DNA from 4 places in the Streptomyces sp. NPDC019937 genome. Region 3 is predicted to be linked to each of the others. Evidence: riboswitches for the same ligand, from Rfam matches in the RefSeq annotation. Region 3 holds a riboswitch; each other region holds the start of a gene.
What was found. Region 3 has a riboswitch for thiamine pyrophosphate ahead of thiC (phosphomethylpyrimidine synthase ThiC). Riboswitches for the same ligand answer to the same signal wherever they lie in the genome.

Region 1: another riboswitch for thiamine pyrophosphate. It lies ahead of thiO (glycine oxidase ThiO); the one in region 3 lies ahead of thiC (phosphomethylpyrimidine synthase ThiC).
Region 2: another riboswitch for thiamine pyrophosphate. It lies ahead of ABZ562_RS39385 (cytosine permease); the one in region 3 lies ahead of thiC (phosphomethylpyrimidine synthase ThiC).
Region 4: another riboswitch for thiamine pyrophosphate. It lies ahead of ABZ562_RS31130 (thiamine ABC transporter substrate-binding protein); the one in region 3 lies ahead of thiC (phosphomethylpyrimidine synthase ThiC).

Annotation. Positions count from the first base shown of each region.
Region 1 is NZ_JBEYAL010000047.1:19,982-22,175, reverse strand. It holds gene thiS (sulfur carrier protein ThiS) at 22-222, opposite strand; gene thiO (glycine oxidase ThiO) at 219-1,424, opposite strand; TPP riboswitch at 1,422-1,535, opposite strand; gene ABZ562_RS34725 (FAD-dependent oxidoreductase) at 1,723-2,194, shown strand, end outside.
Region 2 is NZ_JBEYAL010000075.1:7,435-9,628, reverse strand. It holds gene ABZ562_RS39385 (cytosine permease) at 1-974, opposite strand, end outside; TPP riboswitch at 966-1,061, opposite strand; gene ABZ562_RS39380 (triphosphoribosyl-dephospho-CoA synthase) at 1,075-1,962, opposite strand; gene ABZ562_RS39375 (IlvD/Edd family dehydratase) at 2,033-2,194, opposite strand, start outside.
Region 3 is NZ_JBEYAL010000010.1:153,599-155,792, reverse strand. It holds gene ABZ562_RS12760 (YibE/F family protein) at 1-681, opposite strand, end outside; TPP riboswitch at 751-867, shown strand; gene thiC (phosphomethylpyrimidine synthase ThiC) at 881-2,194, shown strand, end outside.
Region 4 is NZ_JBEYAL010000037.1:66,508-68,701, forward strand. It holds gene ABZ562_RS31130 (thiamine ABC transporter substrate-binding protein) at 1-900, opposite strand, end outside; TPP riboswitch at 895-998, opposite strand; gene rlmN (23S rRNA (adenine(2503)-C(2))-methyltransferase RlmN) at 1,064-2,170, opposite strand.

The DNA.
Region 1 (2,194 bases), on a different contig from region 3:
GTGTGGGGTGAGACATGGGGTTCAGCCTCCTTGGACCGCGGTGAGGACCTCGACGCGATCGCCGTCGCCGAGCGGGGTCGCGGGCCACTGGCCGCGCGGGACGACCGTCTCGTTGACGGCCGCGGCGACGCCCGAGGGCGCCTGGGTGAGGGTCGCGACGACCCCGTCGAGGGTGGTGCCGTCGGGCAGCTCGCGGGGCTCGCCGTTCACGGTGACGGTCATGCGATGTGCTCCTGTACTGCCGCGAGGTGCGGCGCGAAGCGGCGCGGGGAGAACGGCCGCGCGTCGGGCGGGAGTTCGCCGCCGGTCAGAGCCTCGGCCATGACATCGCCGGTGATCGGGGTGAGCAGGACGCCGTTGCGGTAGTGGCCGGTGGCCAGCTGGAGGCCCGGCAGCGCGGTCGGGCCGAGCAGCGGGGCGTTGTCGGGGGAGCCGGGGCGCAGCCCGGCGCGGGTCTCGACGAGCGGCAGCTCGGTGATGCCGGGCACCAGCTCGTGCGCGTCGCGCAGCAGCTCGTACACCCCGCCCGCGGTGACCGTGGTGTCCCAGCCCAGCTCCTCCGTGGTCGCGCCGACGACCAGCTCGCCGTTCTCGCGCGGGACGAGGTAGACGTGCCCGCCGCGCACCACGGCCCGCACGGTCCGGGACAGGAACGGCGCGTACGGGCCGGGCACCGACAGCCGCAGCACCTGGCCCTTGACGGGGCGTACGGGCGGCAGGACCTCCTCGGGGACGCCCGGGAGCCGCCCGCTGAGGCTGCCGGCGGCCAGCACGGTCTGCCAGGCGGCCAGCCGGGTGCCATCGGCCAGCTCGGCCCCGGCGGCCCGGTCGCCGTCCAGCGCCAGCCGCTCCGCGCGGGCGCGGTGGAGGGCCACCCCGGCGCGCTCGCACGCCGTCAGCAGCGCGGCCGCCAGCCGCCGCGGGTCGATCTGGTGGTCGCCGTCGACGCGCAGGCCCCCGCGCACGCCCGGCGCGAGCATCGGCTCCAGGCGCCGGCATTCGCGCCCGGTCAGCCACTGCGCGTCCAGCCCGAGCCGCTGCTGGAAGGCGTGCAGCTCCCGCAGATGCGCGCGGTCGTCCGCGTCGAGCGCGACCGAGAGCGTGCCGCAGGTGCGAAAGCCCAGGTCGTGGCCGCTCGCCTCCTCCAGCTCCGCAACGAAGGACGGATAGCGGCGCGCCGAGGCCAGATTCAGCCCGAGCAGGGTCTGCTCGCCGTAGTGCAGCTCGGTGACGGCGGCCAGCATCCCGGCCGCGACCTGGGCGGCACCGCCGCCGGGCGCCGGGTCGGCGACGGCGGTGCGCAAGCCCCGCTGGGCCGCCCGCCAGGCCGTGACCAGGCCGATGATGCCGCCGCCGATGACGAGGACGTCGTACGGCGCGTCACCGGCGGGTGCCTCGCGCGCTGTGTGGGGTGGCGTGTGCATGGGCTGTCGCCCCCTCCCTTCGCCGGCATGACCCGGATCAGGTTCGTACGGTCGGAGGCCGCGCCAGCCTCCCTCTCAGCCCGGTGCGCCCGGGCTCCCGCGAGTGCTCTGTCCCGCCACCCTAGTACGCGCCCCGAATCGCCCGGAAGGGAGCGCCCCGGGCGGGGCCGGGTGCCGGGGCCCCTTCGCGACGGCCGTCCGGCCGGCCGGGCTGTGCCCGAGATCTCGTCGTGCGCTCTGCGGTCCGCCCCACCTGCCGCAATACAGTGATCGTGTGAGCGATGAGACGACGAAGACGATGGCGTCCTCGGCGGGTGGCGGCGGACAGCGGGTGGTGATCGTCGGCGCGGGCATGGCGGGGGTGCAGACCGCGGTCGCGCTGCGGGAGCAGGGCTGGACCGGGGAGATCCTGCTGCTGGGCGCCGAGCCCCATCAGCCGTACGACCGGCCGCCGCTGTCCAAGGCCGTACTGCTCGGCAAGGCCGAGGGGTCCGCGTTCGACGTGGACTTCGCCGCGCTCGGCATCGAGCTGCGCCTCGGCGTCCCGGTGACCGGGCTGGACACCGGCGGGCGGACGGTGGACACCGGATCGGGCCCGATCCCGTACGACGTCCTGGTGATCGCCACCGGCGCCGAGCCGATCGCCCTGCCCGGCAGCGAGGACGTGCCGGGCGTCCACCTCCTGCGCACCCTGGACGACGCCGAGCGGCTGCGCCCGGTGCTCGCCGGACAGGGCGAGGTCGTGGTGGTCGGGGCGGGCTGGATCGGAG
Region 2 (2,194 bases), on a different contig from region 3:
GCCAGGGAGCCGCTGTAGTCGTTCATGGCGTTGCTGCACAGCGCGGCGAGCGCCACGGCCAGCAGCCCGAACGCGCCGAGCGCCCCGCCGCCCAGGGCCGCGTCGACGCCGCGGGCGGTCTGGTCGGTGAACACGGACGCTCCCCACAGCCCGAGCGCCTGGACGGCCACGAAGGACACGGTGACGCCGAGCAGCGTGCACCAGAACATGCGCGGCCGGGAGGTGGCGCGGGGCAGATAGCGGCTGAAGTCGCTGGCGTACGGCGCCCACGACAGCGCCAGGCTCAGGGCGATCGTGCTGGTCAGGACGAACGCGCCGACGCGGTCGGCGCCGTGGGCCGACCCGGTGGCGGCGGGGTGGACACCGTCGAGCAGCCGGACGGCCAGGGTGGCGAAGGCGGCGGCGAGGACGAAGGTCATCAGCTTCTGCATGCGGTGGATGGCCTCGTAGCCCAGCACCCCGAGCGCGCCCTGGGCGGCCATCATGATCAGCACCCCCAGCCAGAACGGCAGCCCGCACAGCCGGGCCAGCGCGTCACCGCCGAACAGGCCGATGAGCGCGTCCCAGGCGACCGAGGACAGCCACTGCAGGACGCCGGGCACCGCCACGCCCCGGCCGAACGCCAACCGCGCCAGGGGCAGCTGCCCGGCCCCGGTCTGGCTACCCCAGGTGCCCAGATACGCGGTGGGTACGGCGCCGATGAGGGTGCCCAGGACGACGGCGGCCAGCGCGGTGGCGAAGTCCAGGCCGAGGGAGATGCCGACGGTGCCGGTGAACACGCCGGTCATGGTCAGGTTCGGGGCGAACCACACGGTGAACAGGCGCCCCGGCCCGCCGTAGCGGTGGCTTTCCGGGACCGGCGCGATCCCGCGCGCCTCGACGCGCAGGTCCCCGGGCGCGGTGGGCATCCGCCCGTCGAAGACGGATTCCGCGCCGGTGAGCGCCGGGTCGGTGGCAGCATGCGGCCGTGGCATCGATGACATCCCTCCGCCAGTATTAACTGGTTCAGGTTCGACGGGTGTGATCTCAGCCCCCGCGTGGGGGCACCCCGTGTCCGGTGGAGCGCCCTTAAGGCTAGCCCCTCGCCCCGTGGTCCCGGCCCCGGGGGCGATCCGCGGGCCGGGCCGTGGCCGGGAGCGTGTCCAGGAACAGCGCCCCGGCCAGCAGCGCGGCGCTTCCCCGGGGCGCCACGCCCGTCTCGCGCAGCTCGGCGTCGAAGGCGGCGAGGGCGGCGGCGCCCGGGGCCGTCGCGGTGCCGCCCGCCTCCAGCACACCGCGCGCCCCGTCCTGCACCCGCCGGAGGGCGGGCGGCCCCGCCTGGTACAGCGGGCCGGTGTCCTGGAGGGTGCTCATCACGGTGAGCAGCGCGTCGAGGCGGGCCTGGGTCTCGGTGGCGCCCGCGGCCCGCGCCGTGGACAGGGCGTCCAGGGCGCGGCGTACGTGCGGGAAGGCGGCCCGCGCCTCGCCGCGCGCGCCCGCCGCCCCGTAGGTGGCCGAGACCTGCGACCCCGCCGAGGGCCTGCGCGGGGCGCCACGGTCGGCGTGGGTCGCCAGCTGCCGGGCGGTGGCGGTCAGCTCCCGCGGCGCGGCGCCGGGCCGCAGGGCGGCGGCCGCGACCAGCAGCCCCAGCACCCACAGCGCCCCGTGGTGCGGACGGCCGGTGGCCGGGCCGCCGCCGGCCCGCGCCATGGTCCACTCGGCGCAGCGGCCGATGGCGCCCAGCTCCTCACGGAGCGCCCGGGTCGGCTCGCCGGGGCGGCGGGCGGCGGCGGCCATGGCCGCGAACCCGGGGGCCAGCGCCTTGGCCGACCAGCGCAGCGCGAGCAGATCGGTGCCGGTGGCGCGGGCCTGGAGGTCGCGGGTGTCCGCGAGGCCCGGTTTGGGGGTCAGCTCCGCCTGGGAGATCAGGGCTCGTACGGCGGTCCGCGCCAGTGCCTCGTCCAGGGAACGCGTCGTGGGCATGCCCGGAGGGTAGGGGGCGAACCTTTCCCGGGCCTGGGCCGTTCCTGTGGTTCCGCTGTGTGCGGGCCCGTCAGTGCGACTCCCTGGCCACGAAGGATCCGCGGGTGCCCGCGAGGAAGTCCAGTCCGGCGCCGCGGTCGGCCTGTTCGACGTGGTCGCGGTAGATCCGCTCCCATCCGCCGGTGGCCGGTGGCGCGGCGGCGGTCACGGGCTGCCGTGCGGCGAGTTCCTC
Region 3 (2,194 bases):
CACCAGCGCGAAGACGCCGCGCAGCCGGCCGACGGCCACGACCACGAGCGCGAACAGCCCGGCGAGCAGCGCCATCGGGAACGAGCGGTCCACGTCCGAGACCGAGTACTGGAGATTCTTCGGCGCCTTGGGCGCGTAACTCAGCTTCAGCTCCTGCCCGGCGCTGAACTTCCGTGAGGCGTTCGGCTGGACGATCTCGGGGAACGTACGGCCCTTGTCCTTGCCCGAGGTGACCTCGATGGTGGCCCGCTCGCAGACGCTCTTCCCGCCGCCGGTGGCCCCGCCGCCGCTTCCGCCGGCCGCGCCGCCCGTCCCGCCGCCGGGCGCCGGGGCGCCGCCCTGCTGACCCGGCTCGGTGGGGGCCTGCGGCTGCGCGTTGACGTCGGCGCAGTCGACCTCCTCCACCTTCACCACCCGCCCGGCGGCCGTCTCCTGGTCGAAGCCGAGCCCGCTGCGGCCGTGCGTGGTGTGCTCGGGGCTGCCCGGCCACAGCGCGACCAGCCCGGCGAGGACGGCGACGGCGAAGGGGATGAGCACCACCGCGATGACCTTGCGGAGGCGTGCGGAGACGGGGGCGGCCGGACCGTGCGCATGGGCATGGCTGTGGCCGTGGGAGTGGGAGTGGGCCTGGCCGGGCACGCGGGGCTGCTCGGGCGGATGGTCCTGCTGTGTCGCGGTCACCGTCGCATCATCGCAAGAGTGCGAGGCCCCCTGTTCAGGTATGCGGGGAAACCGTTAGCGTGGGGGCACCTTTGCAATCGCGGGAGCTCGGAGCACCGGGCTGAGAGGGCGCTGACGCGACAGCTGCGCCGACCGCTGAACCTGTTACCGGGTAATGCCGGCGTAGGGAGTGGGTCTCATGACTCAGCAGGATGCACACATGCGCGAAAACGCCGGCGATTTCGGCTGGCACAAGGGATATGTCACGGGTTCCCGCCCGGACATCCAGGTCCCGGTGCGCCGCGTGCACCTCACCAATGGCCAGGACGTGACGCTGTACGACACCTCCGGCCCGTACACCGACCCCCACATCGACACCGACGTCCGCCGTGGCCTCGCGCCGCTGCGGCAGAACTGGATCATCGCCCGCGGCGACACCGAGGAGTACTCCGGCCGCCCGGCCCGGCCGGAGGACGACGGGGTCAAACACACCTCGCCCCGCGGTGGCCTGCGCAACCTCGACGCGGTCTTCCCCGGACGGCCGCGCCAGCCCCGCCGGGCCCGTGACGGCGCCGCCGTCACCCAACTCGCGTACGCCCGCCGGGGCGAGGTCACCGCGGAGATGGAGTACGTGGCGCTCCGCGAGAACGTCTCCCCCGAGGTGGTCCGCGAGGAGATCGCGGCGGGCCGGGCCGTACTGCCCGCCAACGTCAATCACCCGGAGATCGAGCCGATGATCATCGGCAAGCGGTTCCTGGTGAAGGTCAACGCCAACATCGGCAACTCCGCCGTCACCTCGTCCATCGAGGAAGAGGTCGAGAAGATGACCTGGGCGACCCGCTGGGGCGCCGACACGGTCATGGACCTCTCGACCGGCCGCAACATCCACACCACCCGCGAGTGGGTGCTGCGCAACTCACCCGTCCCCATCGGCACCGTGCCGCTCTACCAGGCGCTGGAGAAGGTCGACGGCAAGGCCGAGGAGCTGACCTGGGAGGTCTACAAGGACACCGTCATCGAACAGGCCGAGCAGGGCGTCGACTACATGACGGTGCACGCGGGCGTGCGGCTGCCGTACGTCCCCCTGACCGCCCGCCGCAAGACCGGCATCGTCTCCCGCGGCGGCTCGATCATGGCCGCCTGGTGCCTGGCCCACCATCAGGAGTCGTTCCTCTATACCCACTTCGAGGAGCTGTGCGAGATCCTCGCGGCCTACGACGTCACCTACTCGCTCGGTGACGGACTGCGCCCCGGGTCCATCGCCGACGCCAACGACGAGGCCCAGTTCGCGGAGCTGCGCACGCTCGGCGAACTCAACCGGACCGCCAAGGAGCACGGCGTCCAGACGATGATCGAGGGCCCGGGTCATGTCCCGATGCACAAGATCAAGGAGAACGTCGACCTCCAGCAGGAGATCTGCGAGGAGGCCCCCTTCTACACCCTGGGCCCCCTCACCACGGATGTCGCGCCCGCATACGACCACATCACCTCGGGGATCGGCGCCGCGATGATCGCCTGGTGGGGCACGGCGATG
Region 4 (2,194 bases), on a different contig from region 3:
GAAGCGCTTGGTCAGCAGGAAGTCCAGCAGCGCCTTGCCGCCCTTGGTGTTGCCCCCGCCCTTCAGCAGCCCGGCGAACTCCGTCTGCCGGAAGCAGGTCCCTTCCGCCACCCCGGTCGGGGCCTTGGCGGGCTTCGACTTCGCGTCCGCCACCTCGGCGGGCGGGCTGGAGGCGTACGAGACGACGAGCGGCTTGTCGCCCTTGGCGCCACCCGCCGAGCCGGAGAAGCGGTCGTAGTACGCCTGCTCCCAGCCGTCGACCACCTCGACGCCGTTGGCCCGCAGCTTCTTCCAGTAGTCCCGCCAGCCGTGGTCGCCGTAGCGGGCGGCGGTGCCGAGCAGGAAGGCGAGGCCGGGGGAGGAGGTGGCGGCGTTCTCGGTGACCAGCAGGTTCTTGTACGCGGGCTTGGTCAGGTCGGCGAACGTCCTGGGCGGCGCGAGCTTCTCGCGTGCGAACCAGGCGCGGTCGTAGTTGACGCAGATGTCGCCGTAGTCGACCGGTGTGACGCGGTTCTTCGCCCGGTCGGGCTGGAAGGCCGCGGGGACCTTGTCCAGCCCCTTCGCCTCGTACGGCGTGAACAGGTCGTTGTCCAGCGCGCGGGAGAGCAGGGTGTTGTCGACGCCGAAGAACACATCGCCCTGCGGATGGTCCTTGGACAGGATCGCCTGGTTGACGGCGGCCCCCGCGTCACCACCGGCCTGCACCCGCACCTTGTAGCCGGTCTCGCGTGTGAACTCCTTGAGGACCGCCTTGGACGCCGCGAACGAGTCGTGCGAGACCAGGGTGACGGTCTTGGAGTCCTTGCCGTCCGCCGCGCCCCCACCGCAGCCCGCGAGGACGCCGGCGCCGAGAGAGGCCACGAGGGCGGCGGTGACGGCACGCCGAAGATGGCTGTTCATGCTGGGCTGACTCCCTACGCCGGTATGACCCGGATCAGGTTGGAGGGTCTGCGGCCGGGCCGCACTCTCAGCGCTCTCGCGCTCCCCTGTCGGAATGTTCATTTGTGCGTCGTCGCGGGATGGTTGTACGACGGTGGTGCGAAGGCACCGTATCAGCCGGTGGTCAGCGCTCCGTGGCCGCCAGCTGGCCGCACGCCCCGTCGATCTCCTGCCCCCGGGTGTCCCGGACGGTCACCGGCACCCCGTGCGCCTCCAGCGCCGCCACGAACGCCTTCTCGTCCTCGGGCCGGGACGCCGTCCACTTGGAGCCGGGCGTCGGGTTGAGCGGGATGAGGTTGACGTGCACCCGATGGCCCTTGAGCAGCCTGCCGAGCAGATCGGCGCGCCACGCCTGGTCGTTGATGTCCTTGATCAGGGCGTACTCGATGGAGATCCGGCGGCCCGACTTCTCCGCGTACTCCCACGCCGCGTCCAGGACCTCGCGCACCTTCCAGCGGGTGTTGACCGGGACGAGGGTGTCGCGCAGCTCGTCGTCGGGCGCGTGCAGGGACACCGCGAGCCGGCACTTGAAGCCCTCGTCGGCGAACCGCAGCATCGCCGGGACCAGCCCCACGGTCGAGACGGTGATCCCGCGCTGGGACAGGCCGAGGCCATCCGGCTCGGGGTCGGTGAGCCGGCGGATGGCGCCGATGACCCGGTTGTAGTTGGCCAGCGGCTCGCCCATGCCCATGAAGACGATGTTGGACAGCCGGGCGGGGCCTCCCGGGATCTCCCCGTCGCGCAGCGCCCGCATGCCGTCGACGATCTGGTGCACGATCTCGGCGGTCGACAGATTGCGGTCCAGACCCGCCTGGCCGGTGGCGCAGAACGGGCAGTTCATGCCGCAGCCCGCCTGGGAGCTGATGCACATGGTGACCCGGTCCGGGTAGCGCATCAGCACGGACTCCACGAGCGTGCCGTCGAAGAGCCGCCACAGGGTCTTGCGGGTGGTGTCGTCGTCGCAGCTGATGTGCCGCACCACGCTCATGAGGTCCGGCAGCAGCTCGGCCGCGAGCTTCTCGCGCGCGGCGGCCGGTACGTCGGTCCACTGGGCGGGGTCGTCGGTGTAGCGGGCGAAGTAGTGACGCGACACCTGACCGGCCCGGAAGGGCTTCTCCCCGAGGGCCGCGACAGCCTCGCGGCGCTCGGCGGGCGTGAGGTCGGCGAGGTGCCGCGGGGGCTTCTTGGCCCCACGCGGCACAGCGAAAGTGAGTTCTCCGGGCTTAGGCATGGCCGTACCAGTGTCGCAGACATG